Regions from separate parts of the Peribacillus sp. NPDC097295 genome, predicted to be linked through region 2. Evidence: predicted binding sites of a transcription regulator. Region 2 holds the regulator's gene; the other holds the start of a gene.
The links. The regulator NrdR, encoded in region 2, represses ribonucleotide reductase genes. The targets are predictions, from matches to a motif close to AACACNATATATNGTGTT.
Positions count from the first base shown of each region.

Region 1: the regulator NrdR is predicted to act here: its motif matches at 5,843-5,860, upstream of ACIQXN_RS10170 (vitamin B12-dependent ribonucleotide reductase).

Region 1 covers NZ_JBIWCW010000004.1:312,899-325,408, forward strand. Annotated here, with positions in the region: gene ACIQXN_RS10150 (MFS transporter) at 1-737, opposite strand, end outside; gene ACIQXN_RS10155 (serine hydrolase) at 1,098-1,454, opposite strand; gene ACIQXN_RS10160 (serine hydrolase) at 1,457-2,005, opposite strand; gene ACIQXN_RS10165 (MarR family winged helix-turn-helix transcriptional regulator) at 2,120-2,674, opposite strand; gene ACIQXN_RS10170 (vitamin B12-dependent ribonucleotide reductase) at 3,125-5,695, opposite strand; gene ACIQXN_RS10175 (lipoate--protein ligase family protein) at 6,084-6,920, opposite strand; gene ACIQXN_RS10180 (rhodanese-like domain-containing protein) at 7,119-7,502, shown strand; gene gcvPB (aminomethyl-transferring glycine dehydrogenase subunit GcvPB) at 7,648-9,105, opposite strand; gene gcvPA (aminomethyl-transferring glycine dehydrogenase subunit GcvPA) at 9,102-10,445, opposite strand; gene gcvT (glycine cleavage system aminomethyltransferase GcvT) at 10,464-11,570, opposite strand; glycine riboswitch at 11,688-11,772, opposite strand; glycine riboswitch at 11,776-11,871, opposite strand; gene ACIQXN_RS10200 (DEAD/DEAH box helicase) at 12,188-12,510, shown strand, end outside.
Region 2 covers NZ_JBIWCW010000001.1:171,598-184,107, forward strand. Annotated here, with positions in the region: gene ACIQXN_RS00830 (replication initiation and membrane attachment family protein) at 1-1,061, opposite strand, end outside; gene nrdR (transcriptional regulator NrdR) at 1,126-1,587, opposite strand; gene speD (adenosylmethionine decarboxylase) at 1,824-2,204, opposite strand; gene ACIQXN_RS00845 (glyceraldehyde-3-phosphate dehydrogenase) at 2,550-3,587, opposite strand; gene coaE (dephospho-CoA kinase) at 3,752-4,351, opposite strand; gene ytaF (sporulation membrane protein YtaF) at 4,376-5,008, opposite strand; gene mutM (DNA-formamidopyrimidine glycosylase) at 5,086-5,916, opposite strand; gene polA (DNA polymerase I) at 5,937-8,564, opposite strand; gene hflC (protease modulator HflC) at 8,693-9,625, opposite strand; gene hflK (FtsH protease activity modulator HflK) at 9,622-10,665, opposite strand; gene pnpS (two-component system histidine kinase PnpS) at 10,902-12,510, opposite strand, start outside.

The sequences.
Region 1 (12,510 bases), on a different contig from region 2:
GATAAAAAAAATAGCACGGCAAAAAGGAGGAGCATCACAAAAACACCAAGTACGAAAACAACTGACAGCCATTTTCCTTCTTTCTTGAATGTCTTCTTGGTTTTCTTAAAGAATTCCTTGAATTTGACTGGCTCATCTTCATTTTTTGGAACTTTGATGAAAAAGAAAACGAAAAAAATTGAAATCAGGCTAAAAAAAGAAATAGAAAAAAACGGTAGGAACCAAAGGATAGCAGCAAACAAGGAGCCTAAAATAGGGCTCAGAACTTTTCCGAACGTATTCGATGTTTCGATAAGGCCAAGCGTCGAGCTGGTCTTTTCATCATCATCTTTATATAGATCCCCAACCAAGGGAAGAATAATTGGCGTAGCCCCAGAAGCTCCAATACCTTGAAGGACCCGCCCAATGATAATCCAGGTATATGGACTATCCATTTTCCAGGAAGCGAAACCTGCAATCAACCCACCAATCAAGGCTAAAAGTAAACTAGGTAAGATGACTTTTTTCCTTCCAATACGGTCGGACAGATAACCAGCTACCGGAATAAGAAAAATGGAAGCAACCGAATAACTCGTGATGATCATACTCGATTGGAAAGATGATATGTTCACCTTCTCTTCAAAAACAGGCAGTACGGGTATAAGCATAGAATTCCCCAGTGTCATCACGAGTGGAATAGAAGCCATACTTACAATACACCACACGCTTACCTTCTTATTAGTTTCCTGGTTTTCCATTCATGCACCTCATTAAAGTTGATAATGAATAGTCTATCCATAAAACAGAAAATCCTTCGCGGAATCATCTTTAAAATCTGGTATCAGATACAGTAAAAGGAAAAATAAAAAAAGCCGTCAAGGAAAGCTGTTTGCCTTAACGACTTAATTGTGGCTTTAATATAAAGTTTGGCCAAAACCACTTTCATACCTACATTTTTCTTTATAAAAACAAAATCCATTGTGAAGTATGTACAACTTTTATAAAAAGGTTTTGATCATTTTCTACCTGTAACCTTCCACAATTGCGCCCTTTAATAGAATAACTAAGAAATGGCATCCTAAAATTTGTTGAAGCTACCATGTTTGGTTTGGCAATTTTTATATACCATTGGATTTCTGTAGACTTTTTAATAAGGAGTTTCCTATTTTTTCCTCGTCATTTCTACCTAACCTATAATTGGCCAGAACTACGGAGGCAACTTTCTTTTCCTTATCCATCCCTAAAAATGAGCTAAAGCAGCCTGTTCCACCGCCATGCAAAATAACATTATTGTTTTTCTTTAAAAGCCACCATCCAAGCCCCATATCATACTTCTTCTTTCCATTTCCATGGTTTTTATGGCAAAGAGAGAAATATGGTTTCCCTTCATAAATATTCATTTTTGCATATTCTAGTAAATCATCAGCAGTTGAACTTATTGCACCCGCAGCTGATATAAGATTTTTTTGTTCCATTTCTAGTTACCACAATCGTTATTTTTTCTGTCATAACCGCATAAATTATTGTTTGATGTTCCTAAATATGTATCGCTTAGTCCAAGTTCAAAATGAATAAAGTCATTCATATCGTTCCAATACCCCTTGCCTGATACAGTCCCCAATACATACCCAATTAATGACATGCCGAAATTTGAATATTTCCATGAATAATCTACTTTTTGCAATTTATTTTTTTCGATTAGTATTTTCATTTTGTTAAAATCCATATTTAACGGATTATTCTTATTCATATCACTATTGCCACTAATCAAACCTAACATTAGGTTAAAATATTCGTGTTTATTTAATGGCAGTGTTGCTGAATATCCGGAAGTGTGAGTAGCAAGACGGAGCAATGTTGGATAGTACTCGTGTTCTTTAATGCCTTCTATATATTTTTGTATGGAATCGTTAATTGACAGCTTGCGTTCAATTACATATTTTGATAAAAAAGAAGCAGTAAAAGTCTTTGTAATAGAGCCGATTTCATAATGATATTTTTTTGCTGAATCGTAATGTTTCATCACTGATTTCAAACATTGGGTTGTTCTCCCCTCTTCTTCTTTTTAAAAGTATTTCAGGAGATTGATTTACATTCTTCAAAATAAATTTGCCTATCTGATGTTTGTCTCAGACTTTATTTACCCGTTAATTGCTTGAATTCTTCGTCTTTCAAACTCCTTCATAATGCTCCATTGTAATTCATTGGTATCTTCATCCAATTTCAAGGTGCCCTCTTCTTCAAAACCGTCTTGTTCTTCACCGTCAAATCTATAAAGTTTCTTTAAAAGGTCCCACATTGTTTCTAATTCTTCAGTTGATAAGTTTTTAAAAAGTTCTTCCAAAAAGAAGATTCCCTTTTCTGCAACATTAAGCAACACCATTTTCCCTACTTTAGTAATTTTCACATTTACTGCACGTTTATCTTTCTTACTGGGAACCACATTAACAAATCCCTTATTTTCCATGATTGTAATTAACTGTTTCACACTCTGTTTCGTGGTTCCTAGTTTTCTAGCTATATTGTTCAATGTTGTATCATCTTCAGGTAAATGGGCAATTGCCACCATTGCCATATGTTGTCTAGATGTTAAAATCTCTAAGGATTTATCACCCTTTACCTGAATTTTATTTGCAAGAGAAAACAAAGTAGCGTAAGTTTGCTGCATTAAAAAAAGTTCTCTGTAAATATCCATATTAGCCTCCATTTTAGACATTATACTGTCTAAAATAAGCGTATCATATTCTACCTATAAGTCAATATACTGTCTAATTCACTTTATCTTGAACTAGATCGTATCCTTTAGCACTATAACAAAAAAGACTACCCTTCTTGGTAGCCTATTTTAAGAATTTTATTTTTTTCGAGCTTCACATTTATCCACTCTATAGCACAAGATTCCCTTAATTTTTCAACATCTTTTATATTCAATCATGGTTTATAATCTGGATCTATCACAGATCCATGACCTTCTTTAATCCATTTGTCGGTTTTAGATGTTCTAGTTCTTTTAGACATGAAAAAAATACCCCTTTAGATAAATTATCTAAAGAGGTATTTCTTCGCAACTTTTTTATACATATCGTGATTTTTTTAAAAATATCGCGACTTTATTTCAAAGCTACATTTTATAGATCATTACCGTTTAAAGCCCGCATTTCAACTGCGCACCGCAGTTAGTACACGTATTACATCCGCCCATCTCTTGAACTTCACCTTTACGGCAAACTGGACACGTGTTACCTACTTCTGATCCAATCGTAACATTAGTCGAACGCAATTCATTGATCGTATCGACCAAAACGACTTTTTTCTTTTCTACCACATCTGTTAAGCCAACCATTTCAAGTTGCTGTTCCATTTGATTCTCTTCTGCTTTCAGCGTCAGTACCTGGCTGTCACGGCTGCCATCTACATAAACCGTACCGCCTTTTGCACCGCCCTTGTATAAACGTTCGTATACTTTTTGGACTTGCTCAACAGTATATCCTTTTGGCGCGTTAACCGTTTTACTGATCGAGCTATCAATCCAACGTTGAATGATGCACTGAACATCTGCATGGGCTTCCGGAGCCAGTTCCATTGCCGAAATGAACCACTTAGGAAGATTCTCCGGGTCCGCCTCGGGATGACGATCCAAGTATTCCTGAACAATGTCTGCTTTGACTTCAATGAATTTCCCTAAACGTCCACTACGGAAATACGTGAAGGAGAAATAAGGTTCAAGACCAGTTGAAACGCCAACCATCGTTCCTGTGCTTCCAGTTGGAGCAACGGTCAATAAGTGCGAGTTGCGTATGCCGTGTTCCGCGATACCTTTACGGATATCTTCAGGCATCTTTTTCATAAATCCAGTATTTGTGAAACGTGTTCTAAGCTCAGTCGTCTCTTTGTCCGTTGAACCCGTTAGGAATGGGAAACTGCCTTTTTCTTTTGCAAGTTCCACTGACGCATTGTAGGCTGACGTCGCAATCGTTTCAAACACCTTGTCCACCAGGATCTTTCCTTCTTCTGATCCATACTCGGTTTCACAGTAGATTAGCAAATCATGGAGACCCATGACACCTAGTCCAACCCGTCTCTCTCCGAGTGCCTGTTTTTTGTTTTCCTCTAAGAAGTAAGGAGTTGCATCAATGACGTTATCCTGCATCCGCACGCCGACTTCAACCGTCCTTTTAAGTTTTTCGAAGTTAACGGTTTTATTGTCTTTATCGGCCATTTTAGCTAGGTTGACCGCAGCCAGATTACAAACCGAGAATGGAGCGAGCGGCTGTTCGCCACACGGGTTCGTGGCTACCACTTGCTGTCCGTAAGCTTTTGCATTCGTCATCTCATTGGCGTTATCAATGAAGAATATCCCAGGCTCCGCAGAATAAGTCGCACATATATTAATTAGGTTCCAAAGCTCTTTAGCACGGATTTTACGGTAGACACGGACTTTATGGCCCATTTTCTCCCATTCGCGCACATCCCCCACATTATGCCATTCTTCATTATAGATCGCCATTTCTTCCGCGTCATAGCTTTCGACATCCGGGAAACGCAATTCATATTCACCGTCTTTTTCTACAGCTTCCATGAATTCTTTCGTTAAACAGATTGAAATATTGGCACCTGTCAAGAAGTCCGGATTATGGACACTATATGTTCCGCCTATACGAACTTTCTCCTCAGCTTCCCTAATGATTTTCTCATTGAATCCACCTAGGCCTGGAATCTCCTTATAATTGATGATTCCTTGATACATAGCCATTTCCTGTTCCGTATGCGGTATGAATTTCAATTTATCCGATGCATATTTTTTTATGGTTTCATCTTTTGTGTTCTCCATTAGGTAACGAAGAATCCTTGGATTTTGCATTTTAGAAATTATGAACTCAGCAATATCAGGGTGCCAATCAGTAAGCATGATCATTTGGGCACCACGTCGACTACCACCCTGTTCAACCAAATGAGTCAATTTCGCTATATCATCAAGCCATGAAACAGATCCTGAAGACTTCCCATTAACCCCTTTCGCCAGGGTATTCCTTGGGCGCAGTGTCGAACCATTCGTACCAACTCCGCCTCCACGGCTCATGATTTCCATGACTTGCTTCCTATGTTCAGAAATCCCTTCGCGTGAATCTGGAACGAACGGCATAACATAGCAATTAAAATACGTAACATCCGTGTTGGAACCAGCACCATATAAAACACGGCCGGCCGGCACAAAATTAAGGTCCTTCAGTTCTTCATAAAATTTATGGAACCATTCCGTTCTCTTTTCTTCAGTCGTTTCCACTGAAGCCAATCCCGTTGCATTACGCTTGGCAATTTGTTCGTAATATATTTCAAGCGGCTTTTCGATGATATCAAGCGGCCGATTAATAATTCCCGTTTCTACTTCTTCCGGATTATCTAGCACTCCGCGGAACTCATCGTCCACTAAAACCTTCGCCTTTTTCGACTCCCAATCAATTTCAACGATATAGCCAAGTCCACGTGCAGGGAATTTTGGATCCTCTTTAATTGTCAATACTACAAAATCGCCAGCAGAGAGTGTGATTTTTTCAGTATCCTTAAAAGAATAGCGGTCAAGCATAACTAGACGGGACACGCCTTTATGCATCATTTTCATATCAGCCGTTACAGGATGAACTTGGGGAAATAAAGATATATCTTTATTCAACCTTTCTAAATCAACCTTTAAAGCTTCTTTAATTACAACCGACATAATTCCCTCTCCTTTACATGTTTCAAGATCCGTTCTTGTTGCAAAAATCAATATGTAGTCTACATGTCCGTTTCGCTTAACAAGTTACATTAAATTTATCATAGCGAAACTCAAAATTCAACATGTAGTATTTAAGTAAATATTTAAACCACTATATATTGTGTTCACTTTGATTATTATTTGATTTTGTCAAACGATAAATCAATTAACTGAGTTAGCAAAAGGGAGGAAAATGTAGATTTAGAATATATTTTCGACAGATTTCAATGAATTTCAACCTTGCTTTTTGAACACCTCTTTCAAAGCCCCGACGTTAAAGGAAAAGCAAACTTGTTCACACAAATCTGAAAACACTTATTTATTATCGATTACCATTCTCCTGCTTTTTCTACCTCATAAAATTCCAGTCATCGCTTTCGTATTTATTTTTGGCAATGTCCTTCACTTCCCGTAATTGCTCTCCATTCAGTTCAAATGGTTCCAATTCAATCGACAGGCCTTCAGCAAATCCTTTTTCAAAGGCTTGTTTTGCTTCGAGGATTGATATTTTTCTACCGGCAAGGTCATTGATTGCCACTGCTTTGTTCTTTAGATTATTCTTCATTTTTTCTTTTACCCGCTCATCGGAGAACTTGAATACACTAAATAACTTATCCTCATCAAGTTCAAGTAAGATGGCTCCATGTTGAAGGATAACACCTTTTTGCCTCGTTTGTGCACTGCCAGCAACTTTTTTTCCCTCAACGACTAGTTCATACCAGCTTGGAGCATCGAAACAGACTGAGGACTTTGGTGATTTCAACACCGCTTTTTCCTGTTCGGTTTCGGGCACAGAAAAATAAGCAGCCAATCCAAGATTTCTAAACCCCCTTAATATTCCTTCAGAAATAACTCGATATGCTTCTGTAACTGTATTCGGCATTCCCGGATAGGACTCTGGGACGATTACACTATAGGTTAATTCATGTTCATGCAAAACAGCCCGTCCTCCTGTGGGTCTGCGGACGAAACCTAACCCTTGCCTTTTAACTTCCGTTAGATCGATTTCAGCTTCTGCCTTTTGAAAATACCCAATTGACAATGTAGCTGGTTTCCACCCGTAAAATCGGATAATGGGTGGAATCTCTCCATTACTCTGCCAGTTTAGGAGCGCTTCATCCATTGCCATATTATAAGCAGCCGAACAATCACCTGAATCAATGAATCCCCATTTTTCTTTTGACACACTTACCCCTCTTTTCCCGTAGGCTCAATAGACCCTCTAATAAAAACTCACAAGTAGTAGTTTACCAGAGTTTTGTACGCTGAAAAAGAAAGGAAGAAAAGCCTGAAATATTTATGAAAATTTTTTTTGATTATTGGTGAAACCAATTATATAATAGACATTGTCTGTATTCGTTTAGGTAGAAGGGAGTTTTTATGTTTGGAGATTTTATATACACTAATCATCATCATAGTAGCCATCGTTGCATATTCACTTTTTAATTGGTTCCGTCAACGTAAAATCGTTAAAACCTTAACACAGGAAGAATTTATTGCTAACTACAGAAAAGTGCAATTAATCGACGTTCGGGAACCCAATGATTTTGATAATGGTCATATCTTAGGCGCAAGAAATATCCCTATGACACAAATGAAGACCCGCTTGGTCGAAATTAGAAAGGACAAGCCAGTATACTTGTACGCTCAAAGTGAGATCATTAGCGGAAGAGCTGCAGCCATGCTATACAAAAAAGGCTATAGAGAGCTTTTCCATCTAAAAGGCGGTTTCAAAATGTGGACTGGTAAGATCAAGGCGAAGAAATAAGTGCATTTTGTGAACGTATCATATCTGTTCGGTATGGGAATGAGAAGCATGGTGATCAATTAAGCGTCTTATTCCACGCGATACATATGAATGTCCAAACGAAAAAGTCCCCGCCAAATGGCAGGGATTTTTTTTATAGGGATCGTCACCCTTGATAACGAAGAATCGGTTTCCTGGCAGCCAATGTTTCATCCAGGCGTTTAATAACCGTTGTATGAGGCGCCTCCTGAACGATTTCAGGGGTTTCTTCAGCTTCCTTGGCTATTTGTATCATTGCATCAATAAAAGCGTCCAACGTTTCCTTAGACTCCGTTTCAGTCGGTTCGATCATCATTCCCTCTTCCACATTCAACGGAAAGTAAATGGTTGGTGGGTGATACCCAAAATCCAGTAACCGTTTGGCGATATCCAATGTGCGAACACCCAACAGCTTTTGCCTGCGTCCACTCAGTACAAATTCATGCTTACAATGACGGTCATACGGCAAATCGAAATAAGGCTCCAACCTCCGCATCATATAATTTGCATTGATGACTGCATTCTCCGTAACGGCCTTAAGGCCATCCGGTCCCATTGACCTTATATACGTATAAGCCCTCACATTGATGCCGAAGTTTCCATAAAAGGGTTTGACCCTTCCAATGGATTGCGGGCGGTCATAATCAAGAACATATTGATCGCCCTCTTGAACCACAAGCGGTTTAGGCAAATAGGGAATCAGATCCGCCTTTACCCCTACCGGACCGGATCCCGGTCCTCCGCCTCCATGAGGGCCAGTGAATGTTTTATGGAGATTTAAATGAACTACGTCAAATCCCATATCTCCTGGTCTGACTTTGGATAGAACGGCATTCAGGTTAGCTCCATCATAATATAATTTTCCACCAGCCTCATGAACAAGCTGTGCCATTTCAAGAATATTCTCTTCGAATAAGCCTAACGTATTCGGATTTGTCAACATTAACGCTGCCGTATCCGGTCCCAAGACTCGCTTCAAGTCTTCAAGGTCCACGAGCCCGAATTCATTGGATTTCACGGTTATTGTTTCCAGCCCGGCAACCGTGGCCGATGCCGGATTCGTTCCATGAGCCGAGTCGGGAACGATGACTTTCGTCCGATTAAAATCCCCATTCGCTTCATGGAAAGCCCTTATCATCATTAGACCCGTCCATTCACCATGGGCACCCGCAGCGGGTTGTAAAGTCACTTGGTCCATTCCGGTAATTTCAATTAAATGTTCCTGCAGATCGAATAATAACCCAAGAGCACCTTGAACGGTCGATGGATCTTGGTAGGGATGGATATGGGAAAAACCATTAAACCGTGCTACATTTTCATTAATTTTCGGATTATACTTCATCGTGCAGGAACCGAGCGGATAGAACCCAGAGTCCACACCATGATTCCGCTTTGATAGAGCGGTATAATGACGCATGATATCCAGCTCTGAAACTTCCGGGAGCTCAGCTTCTTCTTCACGTATATAATCGGCCGGAATGATTTCCTCAAGTGGAACGCTCGCTACATCCATTTCCGGAAGGCTATATCCGATTCGACCGGATGTACTGATTTCAAAAATGAGTGATTGGTCTTGGTTATTCATAGTTGATCCCCCAGTTCCTGCGCAAATTCATCGATTTCTTCTTTTGTTCTAAGTTCTGTAACCGCCACTAACATATGATTTAGCAACTCTGGATAAGCCGATCCTAAATCAAAGCCGCCAATCATTCCTTTTTCAAAGAGGTTTTTATTGACATCTTTGAAAGGAAGGGAAAGCTTAATGACAAATTCATTAAAGGAGGGTCCTTCAAATACAACTTCTATTCCTTGTTCCTGTAGCGCTTTTTTTGCATAATGGGCTTTTTGAATATTTTGTACGGCCATTTCTTTGACGCCCTTTTTCCCTAGTGCCGTCATCGCTACAGAGGCTGCTAATGCATTCAATGCCTGATTGGAACATATATTGGATGTCGCCTTGTCACGACGTATATGTTGCTCACGTGCTTGAAGCGTCAGTACAAATCCCCGTTTTCCATCTTCATCCACCGTCTGTCCGACTAGACGGCCCGGGACTTTACGAAGCAATTTCTTCGTGACCGCAAAATATCCGCAATGAGGCCCACCAAAAGCGGCCGGAATGCCGAATGGCTGGGCATCACCTGTCACGATATCAGCACCGAGTTTGCCTGGTGGGGTCAAAGCACCAAGTGCAAGTGGATTGCTGGACACGATGAACATGGACTTTACATTATGTATGAGCTCTTCCATCTCCTTCAACGGTTCGATGCGGCCGAAGAAGTTCGGGTACTGTATAATCACTCCTGCAATATCATCCATAGCCAGATCCTTTAAAGCAGCCAAGTCCGTGACACCATTTGTATGAGGGATCTCGATGACCTCAACACGTTGACCTTTGGCATATGTTTTCACTACTTCTCTTGATTCTGGATGTACCGTCGCTGATATGAGAATTTTTTTCCGGCGTGTTTGACCGGCGGCAAGCATGGCTGCTTCAGCTAATGCTGTTCCGCCGTCATACATCGAGGAGTTGGCAACATCCATTCCCGTCAATTCACTGATCATCGTTTGATATTCAAAAATGGCCTGAAGCTCCCCTTGAGAAATTTCCGGCTGATAAGGGGTATAGGCCGTATAAAATTCCGAACGGGATAGGACGTGATCGACAATGACAGGTGAATAATGGTCATACACACCCGCCCCAAGGAAGGATGCATAGTTTTTAAGATCCGCATTTCGGGATGCTAGTTTCGATAATTCTTTCATTAAAGCTGGTTCCGATTTGGCTGGTTTTATGTCATATTCACCTTGAAAGCGAACATTTTCCGGTATATCACTGAAAAGGTCATCTACAGCATTGACTCCTATAACTTCCAACATCTCCTGTTTATCCTGCTCTGTCATCGGTAAGTAACGATGTTTCATCTTATGGACCATTCCCTTCTACTTTCCTCTTTTTTTATAAAAAGGCGTTTGGATAATAATAGCTTTCACTCTTTTTGAACGTATTTCGACTTCGACTTCGGTGCCAAGATCTGAATGATTCTTATCGATAAGCACCAATCCTACATTTTTTTTCAATGTTGGCGACTGAGTCCCTGTCGTCACTTCCCCAATGACTTTGTCCCCGCTGTATACTTTATAGCCATGCCGTGGTATGCCACGTTCGATCATCTCGAGTCCGACAAGCTTACGTGTTGCCCCTTTATCCTTTTGTTCAAGAAGCACAGATTTCCCAAAAAAGTCTGATTCCTTCTCCGTTTTAACAGCAAAGCCAATACCGGCTTCAATAGGAGTGATATCCGGTGAAAGTTCCTGCCCATATAACGGTAGTTTTGCTTCAAACCGGAGGGTATCACGGGCCCCCAATCCAATCGGTTGTATTCCTTCTTCTTTACCAGCTTCCAAAATTGCTCTCCAAAGGGCAGGACCATCTTCACTCCGGCAGTATATCTCGAACCCATCTTCACCCGTATATCCTGTACGTGAAACCATCGTGGATATATTATGAATATGGACGTCTTCTTTAAATTTAAAAAAGCCAATCGTGCTCAAATCAGTTTGGTCGGTAATCTTCTGCAATACTTTCTCCGCTTGAGGACCTTGCAGAGCGAGTTGCGCATAATCGTTTGAAACATCATGAATCTTGACACCATCCATACCATTAGCCTGAAGCCAATTAAAGTCTTTTTCGATATTGGCTGCATTGACCACGAGCAGATAGTCGTCTTCCGCTTTTTGATAGACGATAAGATCGTCAACCGTCCCTCCATTTTCATAACACATGGCCGTGTATAATGCTCCCCCCTGTTTCAGCTTGGATACATCATTTGTCAGCATCTTTTGTAAAAAGACAAGGCTCTCAGTACCTTTCACCTCAATCTCTCCCATATGCGATACATCGAATAAGCCCGCTTTTGTGCGTACAGCCTCGTGTTCATCTTTAATGCCCGAAAACTGCACAGGAAGCTCCCAACCACCAAAATCTATCGTTTTCCCACCGTTTTCACTATAAACCTCGAATAATGGCGTTCTTTTCAAAGTGCTCAAAAAATGACCTCCCTCTATTTTTTTGTTGTTTCCCTTTATCACTAAATGTTTTCCTTAGAATCCATTAATCATGGAAAAGGACACAAAAAAGGACAGAGAAAGCCAAATTGGCTTTTTCTCTGTCCTGAAACCTGAAAGTTTACCTATATAATAGGTTTTCCCCTTTGGTGGCCATCATTAAGTAGTTTGGCGCTCTCCAGAGTCGCGTCCGATAAGAGTTCATTTGCCTGAGAGATTCACTGCTAAGCTTGCTCCTTCGGCGCTACATCTATAGATATGTAGTCTCTCCCCTTACCATCACCCGCTTATTATTGTAAATGATTGAAAGAATTAGCGATTCCCACACTGACCGTTTTCAACTATCTAGAAAGTAATGCAATATCTGTGCTTTGTTAATCTTGGGATAAAGCATGTGCAGAATGCTAATACTATGCATACTAAGATTTATAAACTCATTCTTATATTTCAATACTATTGCAATTTTCTAAATATATTTACATCCTACCTTAAGATACTTTTCTCTGCAATAACTTTCGTAGAGAAAAATTCATTACTTTATAAAAAACATCGATCCAACTACAAATAAGAAAATTACGTGTAAGAAGGAGTAAGTACCAATGAAAATTAATATATCCTTCAGTTCTGATTGGAATGATGAATTGCTTCAAAAGATGGAAAATGACGGACCCTGGGGAAATTGGGATCTTTACAAATTGGCGGTCCAAATGGAAGAGAACCTGATCATTCCTGATTTCGAAGGTCTACAAGCCCCCAAACATCTTCCACAACTCACGCCGCTTCCCCATCAATTAGAAGCTGCGCGACAGGTGGTTGAAGATATGAACGGCAAAGCCATTTTGGCTGATGAAGTCGGTCTCGGTAAGACGATTGAAGCAGGATTGATTTTAAAAGAATATATGATTCGCGGTCTTGTCAAGAA
Region 2 (12,510 bases):
AAAACATTCACCACTCCAGGATTCAGCTTTTGATTGATCATCACACCCTCGACCACTTTTAAATCACCGCCTGTCGGCTCCGCTCCTCCGGATAACTGCATGAGTCGATCTCGTGGTGAAGTAGTCTCCAAATGCCGTATCAACTCTTGCTCCTGAGTTTTAGGTTCCTCTTTTTGCGTACGTTCCCGTATTGGCTGTACACGATTAACCAAGGAAGGCATATCGGCCTGGCGTTCAATTTGGTACCAGTCCCTTGCCGCTTTTCGCAGTAACTCCTCATCAATCTCATCGTCCAACGTTACTGCATCCATCACTAGTTTTTGCATCTCAAGTGGGTTGATCCCGTATAGAAAGGCAAGTTTGGCAATCGTATTTTTTATTTTGGGCGTAAAAGCCTTTTTGGGCACAATGGAGTTCTTCATGCCTGCGAACATCAGGTCAAAGTCAAACAGCCCGTCGAACCCAGATGGCTCAACTCCGTCAAATTGGTCGACGAATCGCTGTTCAGGCAATGGATTCCATTCGTTTTTCGCTTCATCCGTCACATACAATGAATCTAGATGGTCCGATGAAAACACCTCAGCGAAGGATTTGGTCGCATGTTCAAATTCATCTGTTGCGATAGTGTCCACACAAAAGAATCTTTTTAGCCGATTGAACTGGACCTTGCCAATCTTTTTATATAAGTATATATTCAGCATTCCATCAGTGAAAAACTGCCGGGGTGTTAAAGGTGGATTTAGTTCATAAATGAATTCCTTTGTATCCCCTTTTGATTTCTTATACACATTCAGTAATCCGATTCCTTCAAGCAAAAGCCTTGCTTCGTAGATATCGCTTAATTTAAGGCCGATCGTATTCATTAATTGATAATGTGAGGAAGCCTCCGACCAAAGCCGATTCTCTTCCATCTCACTCCATAACGTCATGTATAGGCTAATACAGATCGGTCCTATAAGAGGCTGGTACAGTCGTGTCAGTATTTTCCGATCATAATCATGAAGCAGCCCCGCAGAGGAAACCAAATATGAATCCGCGGGGAGCAGTTCCTGCCAATGCATGGACATCTTCCTTCAAACCTTTCAAAAGATATAGTTAAAAAAGAGCCAAAGTAAATCTTCAGCTCTACTTTCTTTCTTTATTTATTAAATCTTTCAATTCATCGATAAAAACATTTATATCTTTAAATTGTCGGTATACGGAGGCAAATCTCACATAGGCAACTTCATCAACTTCAGCCAGTTGGTCCATCACCATTTCACCGACACTGTCACTTTTCACTTCCGAAATTCCTTGATTGCGCAGTTCCTTTTCAACATAACTTGTGATTTGCTCTAGTTCCTTTAAGGGAACAGGACGTTTTTCACAAGCCCTGATGAGTCCGCGCAGGATTTTGTCACGGCTGAACTCTTCCCGTGTTCCACCCTTTTTCACGACGATCAGCGGTGTTTCCTCGACCTTTTCAAATGTCGTGAATCGAAAACTGCATGCCTCGCATTCTCGTCGACGTCGAATCGATTTACTTTCGTCGACCGGCCTGGAATCGAGCACCCTAGTTCCATTATATTGACATGATGGACATTTCATCATTACCAGCTCCGTATTTTAAGTGATACTCCTAATCAAACTTACCTAAGGAATACTATTTAATCTTAATCTTATATAAAAGGGACAACCAGTACAAGTAAAAAGTAAAACTTCCAGTAGCAAGCATGTTTCACTTCCCCCGTAATGTCCGCTAGTTGAGCTTCACATACGGGAAGAAAAACCATTCCATTGCATCAAAAAAGAGATGCATCTATGGCATCTCTGTTAATTCGTTATTATAGTACGCTCATTTTGGTTTTTTTCATTTGTACGGGACCAAGTCCACGTGGAAGTTCGATGTTTTCTCGCGTTTGTGCATTCAAAGCCTCTGCAATATAATCAGCAGCGATATTTGGATCTAAGTTGCCACACGTATAGACGTCAATGCTGGCATACCCATGTTCTGGAAAGCTATGAATGGTTAGATGTGATTCAGAAATGATGACCACCCCGCTCACTCCTTGTGGAGCAAACTTATGGAACGCCACTTCGCGTACCTCAGCACCCGATTTCAGTGCAGCATCCACGAAGATTCTTTCAATTAAATCAATATTGTTCAGTTTTTCAAAGTCACAACCCCATAGTTCGGAAATGACATGTCTACCCATAGTTTCCATTGTGTAAGCTGATTCCATATTATGTTTCCCCCTTAACCGTGATTAAAAATTCAAAATCCTTAATAACTACCACGGGGGAAAGTTAGTCCAAAGAGGTCCTAACCCTTTAAGTAGCCATTATGCAAACTCTCTTTATTAAGAAGTTCACGATTTATAGTATATAATGTATGGTTTTCTTTTGCAACTGCATTTAGCATTTTTGGTAAATTAATCATTAATTGTTAGTGAGATATCCTATTCACTCATACTTTTATCCCTTATCAGGACACCAAAGCTATGTTCTGGATTAGTCTAATCCTCCCAAAAAAAACAGCCCGTCAAAGGTAACGGGCCCTGAAACTTTTTCTATTTCGCTGACATCTGAACTTCTGATACCTTACTCAACTCAGAAGCCACTAATTTGACAAGATCGACTACACGGTTGGAATATCCCCACTCATTATCATACCAAGCAAGAATTTTCACTTTTCTATCACCAATCATCATGGTCGACAGGCCGTCGATGATCGCAGAGTGCGGATTAGTTTTAAAATCACTTGAAACAAGCGGTTCTGTTGTATATTCCATAATTCCTTTTAGTTCATTTTCTGATGCGTCAATGAAAGCCTGATTCACTTCATCAATAGTTACATCACGGTTTAAGTCCACAACAAGATCGACTAAAGAAACATTCGGCGTTGGTACACGAATGGCCATACCATGAAGTTTACCTTTTAATTGAGGCAACACCAACGAAAGAGCCTTAGCCGCACCTGTAGTCGTAGGAATGATGCTTTCAGCAGCAGCGCGAGCACGTCTTAAATCTTTATGCGGGTTATCAATGTTATTCTGATCATTCGTATAAGAATGAATGGTCGTCATCAAGCCGTTGTCTATACCAAATTTTTGCTCGAGCACTTTCGCAACCGGTCCAAGGCAATTAGTCGTACAAGATGCGTTCGAAATAACAAAATGCTTGTCGATTTCTAGCGCTTCCTGATTAACGCCCATCACAATGGTAACGTCTTCATTTTTACCCGGCGCGGAAAGAATGACCCTTTTTGCTCCTGCTTCTAAATGCATGGCTGCTTTAGATCGATCATTGAATTTGCCCGTGGCTTCAATTACAATATCTATATCCATCTCTTTCCAAGGCAATAACTTTGGATCGCGATTATTAATCAGTTGTACGCGTCGCCCATTCACGACAAGAGAATCATCTTCGGCAATGATTATACCGTCAAACTTCCCATGAATGGTATCATACTTCAATAAATGAGCTAATGTTTCAGCGGGATAGCTTGCATTAATGGCAACGATGTCCAGACTTTCATCCAATATTGCCTTACGGAAAACCATTCTTCCAATTCTTCCAAATCCGTTAATCGCTATTCTTGAATTCATTTATCGGACCCTCCTGAGTATATTAAAGTTATACTTATTACCCTTCATATGTAATTAGTATAACACATTTAACTCTAAATGTGTTAACAAAAAAAGCGGATTTGTTCTTTTTTCAGAAAAAAAAGGAAAAACCCTTAAAGAGTTCCTCCTTTTCCTATTATATTTTATAAGATGTTCCATTTCTTAAGTACTTCTTCAACCTGCTTTTTCGTTTCTTCTATATCCCCATTATTATCGACAATGGCATCCGCGAGTGCTTTTTTGTCCTTCAGAGGCATTTGCGAACGGATCCTTGCTAATGCATCCGATTTGGTTAATACATTCCGATTCATTAACCGCTCCAATTGAACCGATTCGTCTACATATATCAAGAGTGTTTTTTCCACCATAAACGTCAGCTTGCTTTCGAACAGGAGCGGAATGTCCATAAATACGGTTTCTACTCCTGTTGCAAGGGCCTTTTCCGTCTCCACTCGCATCCAATTCCTCACAGCAGGATGTACGATACTATTTAAAAGCAGTCTTTTTTCTTGATCATGAAATATAATCGAGCCTAATTTTGTCCGGTCAATACTACCATCAGGACATAAAAGATCTTCACCGAAAGCCTTCACCACTTGTAGATAGGCATCTTCACCAGGTTCCACGACAGCACGAGAAGCCACATCCGCGTCCACTACCTGGAAACCCAATTCCTTTATATATTGGCTGACACTACTTTTCCCACTGGCAATTCCTCCAGTGATTCCAATGATTTGTCCCATAAGCTCCCCCTTTAACCCGTCTATTTATAATTTGAATAAGCCAATTAAAATCAGTAATAGGCCTGGAAGAAAGGTCAAATGCTGCACAATTCTATTATTAGAAAGTAATTTTCCGAATTGAAGTCCGCTCCCGATAAAAATGAAGCTCATCACGGCTATGCAGAGTGCAAGAATGATTGGGGAGATCCCCATCATGGCCGCCCCCACCCCGGCACCGAATGCATCGAGTGACAAGGCAAATCCGAGCACAAGCGCCTCGATTCCAGTAATTGTACCTGATTTATCAAAATCGGCATTCAATGGTTTTTGTAAAATATTGATAGCCACGCCTAGCGATTTAATTTCAAAGTTAAAGATGATCTTTTCATGATATCGCTCGTCATTCGTTTCTTTTTCAGGCTTAAAATATTGGTACACCATCCAGGAGCCTAAAAGAACGAGAATAATGCCCCCTGTTTTTTCAGCCGCCCCGACAGAGATAAGCTGACTGATGAATTCACCGATGACCATCGCCATCCCTAAACTCATTGCCGAACAGACAGATACCACTGCAATTGATTTCAAGGGTATTTTCATCTTTCGCATACCAAAAGTCATACCTACACCAAAACCGTCAATACTCACTGCAAAAGCAAGGAAAATGATTTGTAGCCACATCGGAATGATTGCTCCTTCCCATCTTATTGCTACCCTAGTATATGGAAGGAGCCCATCCGATGTGTTTTTATAAATGACTACTTATTCTGCTGACAGGACGGACATATATGTGTGCCCCGTCCGGCCACGACTAACTTCTCGAGAGGGGTATCGCAAACTTTACAGTTCTCCCCTTTACGGCCGTATACATTAAGTTCCAATTGAAACATCCCGATTTGACCTTGTGAGTTGACATACGAACGGATCGTGCTTCCGCCTTTTTCCACCGCTTCGCTCAAGGTAGCGATGATTTCGGCATGCAGCCTTGTGATTTCTTCCAAGGTAAGGGAAGAGGCCTTGCGTTCCGGATGGATACCGGAGCGGAACAATGATTCGTCCACATAAATATTACCGATTCCGACCACGACGGTTTGATCGAGAAGGACAGGTTTGATCTTCCTATTCGTTCTAGCAAGTTTCGCACTCAGTCCTTCGATAGTGAACTCGTCCGATAAGGGTTCAGGACCTAAATGTAGAAGAGGCATCTGCTCCATTTCTTCACCTTTGCGAAATAAATGCATCGTCCCGAATTTGCGGACATCCCGGTACCTAAGCTCACTGCCGTCCGTGAAAGTGAAGATGACATGGGTGTGCTTGTCGTACGTTTCTTCTTTTAAATGCACCCCGTATTTACCTTCCATCCTTAAATGAGAGACCATGGCATAATCATCCAAGGTAAAAATGAGAAACTTGCCCCGACGACCAATATTTTGAATCGTCTGCCCCTTTAATGCATCTTGAAATTGTTCAACTGGTTCAGGTGCCTTGATGATTTTCGGCCAAAGGACGGTAACCTCCATGATTTCCTTTCCCAAAACAAGTTGCTCTAATGTTCTTCTGACGGTTTCCACTTCAGGAAGTTCTGGCATTCATTATCACCTATCTTTATTTATTTGGCATCAAACCATGTTGGTCCGTATGCATAATCCACTTTTAGTGGAACGTTCAATTCAATCGCGCTTTCCATTTCTTCCGGTACGATTTTCATCAGTATCTCAAGTTCCTCCGGCGGCGTTTCGAAAATCAATTCATCATGTACTTGCAGGAGCATCCTTGTTTTAAGACCTTCCTTTTTTAGACGATCGTTCATATTGATCATTGCAAGCTTGATGACATCTGCTGCACTTCCCTGAATTGGGGTATTCATCGCTGTCCTTTCAGCGAAACTGCGTATATTGAAATTACGGCTCGTAATTTCAGGAATGTAGCGCCTTCTTTGTAAAAGCGTTGTACTATATCCGTTCTTACGCGCTTCATGAATGCTTTCTTCCATATAATCTTGCACGCCCGGGAAGCTTTTGAAGTACCTCTCGATGAACTCCCCCGCTTCTTTTCGTGTTATTCCAAGACTTTGCGACAGTCCATAATCACTTATTCCATAAACGATTCCGAAGTTTACGGCTTTCGCGTGGCGACGCATGTTCGAGGTAACCTCTTCTGAAGGCACATGAAATACATCCATCGCTGTCCTTGTATGAATATCCATCCCTGCCCTGAACGCGTCAACCAAACCGCTGTCATTAGCGATATGCGCCAATACTCGAAGTTCGATCTGTGAATAGTCGGCTGCGAAAATAATCCAACCCTTTTCAGAAGGAATGAATGCCTGTCTGATTTTCCGACCTTCCTCTAGACGAATCGGGATATTTTGCAGGTTAGGGTCCGTGGAACTCAAACGCCCTGTTTGGGTCAATGCCTGATTGAAACGGGTATGTACCTTATCCGTTTCCCGATTCACCACTTTTAGCAAGCCCTCGATATAGGTGGACTGCAGTTTCCCCAACTGACGGTACAGCAGGATTTCTTTAACGATATCGTGCTTACTTTCAAGTTTTTCGAGTACATCTGCTGACGTGGAATAACCGGTTTTTGTCTTCTTCAATACGGGAAGCTCCAATTTCTCAAAAAGAATCATCCCAAGTTGTTTAGGCGAGTTAATATTGAATGCTTCTCCAGCCAAATCGAATATCCGTCCTTCAATGCTTCTTAAGCGGACAGCCAATTCCTGTCCCATGTTGTTTAACCTTCCGATATCGACCTTAACGCCCTGCCATTCCATGTTTGCAAGAATGATGGACAAGGGCAGCTCAAGATTGGTTAACAAATCATATTGTTCATACTCGTGCAATTTTTCGACCATCGGTTCCTTTAATCCAAAAATCGCCTTCGCTTTTCTAGCAATATGCTCACTAAGCTCGGCATCTCCAGGTATCTTTCGTCTTGCTCCTTTTCCATAAAAAACATCATCGCTTTCAAGGCGGACCAGACCTTGAGTTTTTGTGATCTCCGCCACCTCATCTACAGACTCCCCGGGATCCAAGATATAGGATGCTAAAAATACATCAAAATCGATGCCCTTTATATCGATTCCGCGATGACGCAGAAGCACAACCGTGCGCTTCGCATCATAAACCGTTTTCTTTTTGGTCTCATCTTCCGCCCACGTCTTGAACAAATCAGACGTCAGGGCTATTTCACCCGGGAAATAAAAATTCCCCTGCTCATTACAGATGGAGATGCCCAATATTTCTGCATGGTGATAATTATCTTCGAGAATTTCGAGGTACAGGGCATTTTCATCAGACAACATTTCCGGCTTCAATTCCGAACTTACCTGAACATTAATGTTTTCCTGTTCTAGCGGTTCCCCCCCTGAAACGTCCAATTTATCAAGAAGTGTTGAGAAACCTAATTCTTTATAAAAATCTATGACCTTTTCCTGGTCCATTCCGTTGTACTCAGTTTCAGCCACGGCCACTTCAATAGGAGCTTCTCTTGTAATTGTCGCAAGCTCTTTACTTAGCAGGGCAAGGTCTTTATTCTCTTCAATCTTTTCTTTTAATTTCTGGCCGCTTACCTCATCAATCGATTGGAGCAGGTTTTCGACCGTTTCGAACTGATGCAACAATTTAAGCGCCGTTTTCTCGCCTACCCCTGGAATTCCCGGGATATTATCAGATGAATCACCCATCAACCCTTTCAAATCAATGATTTGCACGGGAGAAAGGCCGTATTTTTCATGGATATGTTTTGGTGTATATTCTTCAATTTCCGTAATGCCCTTCTTCGTAATCGAAACTGTCGTGTTCGGTGAAGCTAATTGCGTCAAATCCTTATCACCCGAAATGACCTTCACCTCAAAATCATCTTTCTCTGCCTGAAGGGAAAGCGTTCCGATAATATCATCGGCTTCGTAATTTTCCAGTTCATACCGTTTTATTTGGAAGCAATCAAGCAGCTCCCTGATGAAGGGGAATTGTTCGGATAGTTCAGGCGGTGTTTTTTGACGCCCTCCCTTGTATTCCTTAAAGAAAGCGTGTCTAAATGTCGTTTTACCCGCATCGAAGGCCACGAGTATATGAGTTGGCTTTTCTTCTTCAAGGATACGATTGAGCATCATGGTGAATCCATAAACCGAATTCGTATGCACCCCTTTATCATTATTCAAAAGTGGAAGCGCAAAGAATGCGCGGTAGGCTATGCTATTTCCATCTATAAGTACTAACTTTTTATTCAAATTTGTCTTCCTCCAGTCACACCCGTTTTATGTAGGTCGGCTTCTATATATTCACACAAAAAAAACCGTTCATCTTCTTTCCATTCTACCATGAGTAGAAGTGGAAAGAAAAATGAACGGCTATGTGATTATTTAGTATTTCCCATTAACAAGCTAGCGTACGGGGAATCGGACGGTAAAATGATCACCGTTTGATCACCGACCGTTTTTTTGTAAGATTCCAGCGTCCGGTACAGTTTATAAAATTCAGGATCCTTGGAGAATGATTTATTATAAATCTTGGCTGATTCTCCCTCTCCTTCAGCACGTATGACTTCTGCGTTGGCTTGCGCAGTTGCAAGCAATTCCGTTACCTTTCGATCCGTATCTGCTATGATTCCATTCTTCTTCGCGTCTCCCTTTGATAGATACTCCTGCGCTTTCGATTCCCGCTCGGATATCATCCGCTTATAGACTGATTCCTCATTTTCCGCTGGCAAATCAGTTCGTTTGATTCTGACATCGGTAAGGCTGATTCCGTAGTTGTCCTTCACTAGGAGGTCGTTCACCTTTTCTGTGATTCGGTCATTCAAGCTTCCTCTAGAAGACTTCTCATCATTGATGATTTCATCATAATCCAGTTGTCCCAACTCTGAACGGACCGCAGAATAGATGAACTCTTCCATCCTTGTTTCCGCGTTTTCCAGCGTCCTAGCATTGGTGATCAATTTTTTCGGGTCTTCTATGCGCCAGACTGCATAATTATCGATCAACATCCGTTTTTTATCTTTCGTATTGATTTCAGCTTCGGACACATCGGAACTCATTTGATACTTAGGTAAGGTCACAACACTTTGTATGAATGGTACCTTAGCCTTTAAGCCTGGCGTTTTATCAATTCTAACCACTTCACCGAATTGGCGGACGACTTTGTATTCCCCTTCTTTGACAATATACACATTCGTGAAGATGATTAGCATTAAGAGGATGAAAATAATGAAGAAAATCCCTATCTTGACATAGCCTCTCCATTGAAAGTCGCCTTTTTTGAGCTCACTGAAATCGATCACTTTTCCGCTCATGGCTGGGTGCCCCCTTTCACTGTCGACTCTTCACTAGGTGTCTCTTCATTAGGTGTCTTTCCACTATCCGGTGCTTTCGTTTCCTCTTCATCAGGGACAGGCAGTGTTTTCGTTTCTTCTTTTTCTAATGGACGAAGCGGCAAATATTTCATTGTATTTCCGTCATCGTTCATGATATATATATCCGCGTTCGGCAATACCTGTTCAAGCGTCTCTATTATCAGACGGTCTCTTGTGATATCCTTATTGCCTTTATATTCACTAAACAACTTTTCAAATACCGCCACATCACCGCGAGCCGCTTCGGTACGGGCTGCTTTATCGCCGTTTGCTTTTGAAATAATGGCGTCTTTCTCCCCTTCTGCTTCATTAATCCGTTTATTTGAATATTTATTGGCTTCATTGAATTTTGTATTCGCTGTCTCCCGGGCGTCGGTTACATTCGTAAAGGCTTTTCGCACTTCTTCATTCGGTAGTTCCACGTCCTGTAACTTAACTGCTGAAATCGAAATGCCCACATCATATTTGCCCATTAACTCTGATAGTAACTCACGAACGTCCGCTTCAATTTGCGCTTTCCCTGAAGTGAGGGCGTCATCGATTATCGTACTACCGATGATGCTCCTTAAAGCAGCGGAAGTCGTATCATATAAGATTTTCTGTGGGTCATCCGAATTGAATAGATATTTAGGTGGATCGGTAATTTTCCATTGGACAACCAAATCAGCCAGCACAATGTTCTCATCGCCGGTAATCATCTTCGTCTCCCTCGGATACTCCGTTACCTTTCCGCCTTCTTCCTTGTACCCAAATTGGAGGCTGAACGTTTCCTTGGATAGCTTATGAACCGATTGAATCGGCCAAGGCAACTTAAAGTGAAGGCCTGGTTCAGTTATCGTCTCTTCCACTTTACCAAACGTCATTATAACGGATTGATCTGATTCATCTACTGTGTACCATGTGGTTATAGCCACCACGCCAAGAATTAAAATGAGAAAGACAAGTCCCGTCATCATATAAATCCTTTTCAAGCTAACGATATGTATCACCCCTTATTTGGTGTTATATCTTATTTACGCAAAGAAAGAGACAAAGTTTCGTAAAATTTAAAATATTTACAAACCATCGAACATACAACGCAAATTATTTCACATAGAAAAAAAGCAGGGACGAGTATCTCCCTGCCTTTCCTAACTCCTTGGATGAGGGGTTGTACAATAATTGTAACCCCCCATTATGAAGTTCGTTTTAAGGGAGTGTAAATCCTGTGTAAACTCTACACTTTCCCTTTCAACTTTTTATTGAATGTCACCGTGAACGTCGTACCGGTTCCCGGTTTACTTTCTACCTTAATTTTTCCTTTATGAACTTCCACGATATGTTTGACGATGGCAAGACCGATTCCGGTGCCTCCTGAATCACGACTTCTCGCTTTATCAATTCGATAAAATCGTTCAAATATCCTCGGAAGCTCTTTTTCCTCAATTCCGATTCCATTATCCTGAATGATGATATCCACGGTTTGTTCATTCTCCCTGACTATTGCTGATACAACCCCACCATTAGGAGTATAGGCAACGGCATTAGTAATTAAGTTGATGAACACTTGTTTGATTCGATCGGATTCCCCTTCAATAAACACCTGAGTTTTGGGGACCTGGATTTCAAGGGAGATTTTTTTTCTTTGTAACTTGCCAATCAGCATCTCTTGAATTTCCTTCAGGATATTTGTGATATCCACCTTGTCTGTTTTTAGGACAAATTCCTGTTGTTCCATTTTGGATAAATTAAGAAGTGCCTGGATGAGCTCTTGAAGCCGATCACTTTCGTTCAGGATGATCGATAAAAAGTGCTTCAAAGTTTTTTCATCTTTCCAAGCCCCATCCAATAGCGTTTCTGAGAATCCTTTAATGGAAGTAATCGGTGTCCTTAATTCATGGGAGACATTGGCCACAAAATCCTTCCGCATTTGTTCGAGCCTTTTCAATTCGGTGATGTCATGGTAAATAAGCAAGATACCCTTCCATTCATCATAATCACCTATGATTGGGGCACCATAGATTTCGAAATGTTTCCGTTTAAGGGAAAGCGGAATTTTCACCTGGCGTTTAATCGTCTTTTCCGTCCTGAAGATCTCTTCGATCAGGGCTATGACTTCTTCGTTTTTAATCACTGAGTAATAGTCTTTATATAAGAATGTATGCGCGTCCACATCAAAGGTTTTCTTGAATTCCCGATTAATTAGTGTTGTATACCCTTTGCTGTCAATTAACAGGACGCCGCTTCCCATATTTTCAACGAGTGTTTCTAGGCGGTCTTGGTTCATTTCCCTCGCCATTTCCGTTTCTTGCAGATTTCTTGCCAATTTGTTCAATGAAGACGTCAACATGCCTGTTTCATCAGAATGTTGCTCGAATTTACGCGTTCGATAATTCCCTTTCGACATTTCGATGGCTGCCATTGTAGCCTCTTCAATCGGCCGGGTGTAATAGGAAGTAATTTTGCTTGCCAACATTAAGATGATAATCAAGGCGGTCCCTAAACAAACCACCAATATGCTCCACATTTGTCGATTGACTTGTTGAATCGCTTCGATTTCATTACTATGGACGACAAAACCTTCTATCTCGCCATCCTTTTCAACGGCGCCCCAATAATAGTGAAGATCCGATTCACCATCCACCACTTCGTATCCTTCCCTTTGATCTTTCCCTTTTTTTAGGGTAATCTTTCTAAGGACATCCGCATGGCTTTCACGTAACTCATTGGAAGAAGTCGAATCATATAAAATTTCTCCTTCCGCCGAGAGAATGGTTAAGTTAGATTCGAGCAATGGCGTTAATTTAGACGTTTTACCTTTTTCCAAAAAGGATATGATACCACCA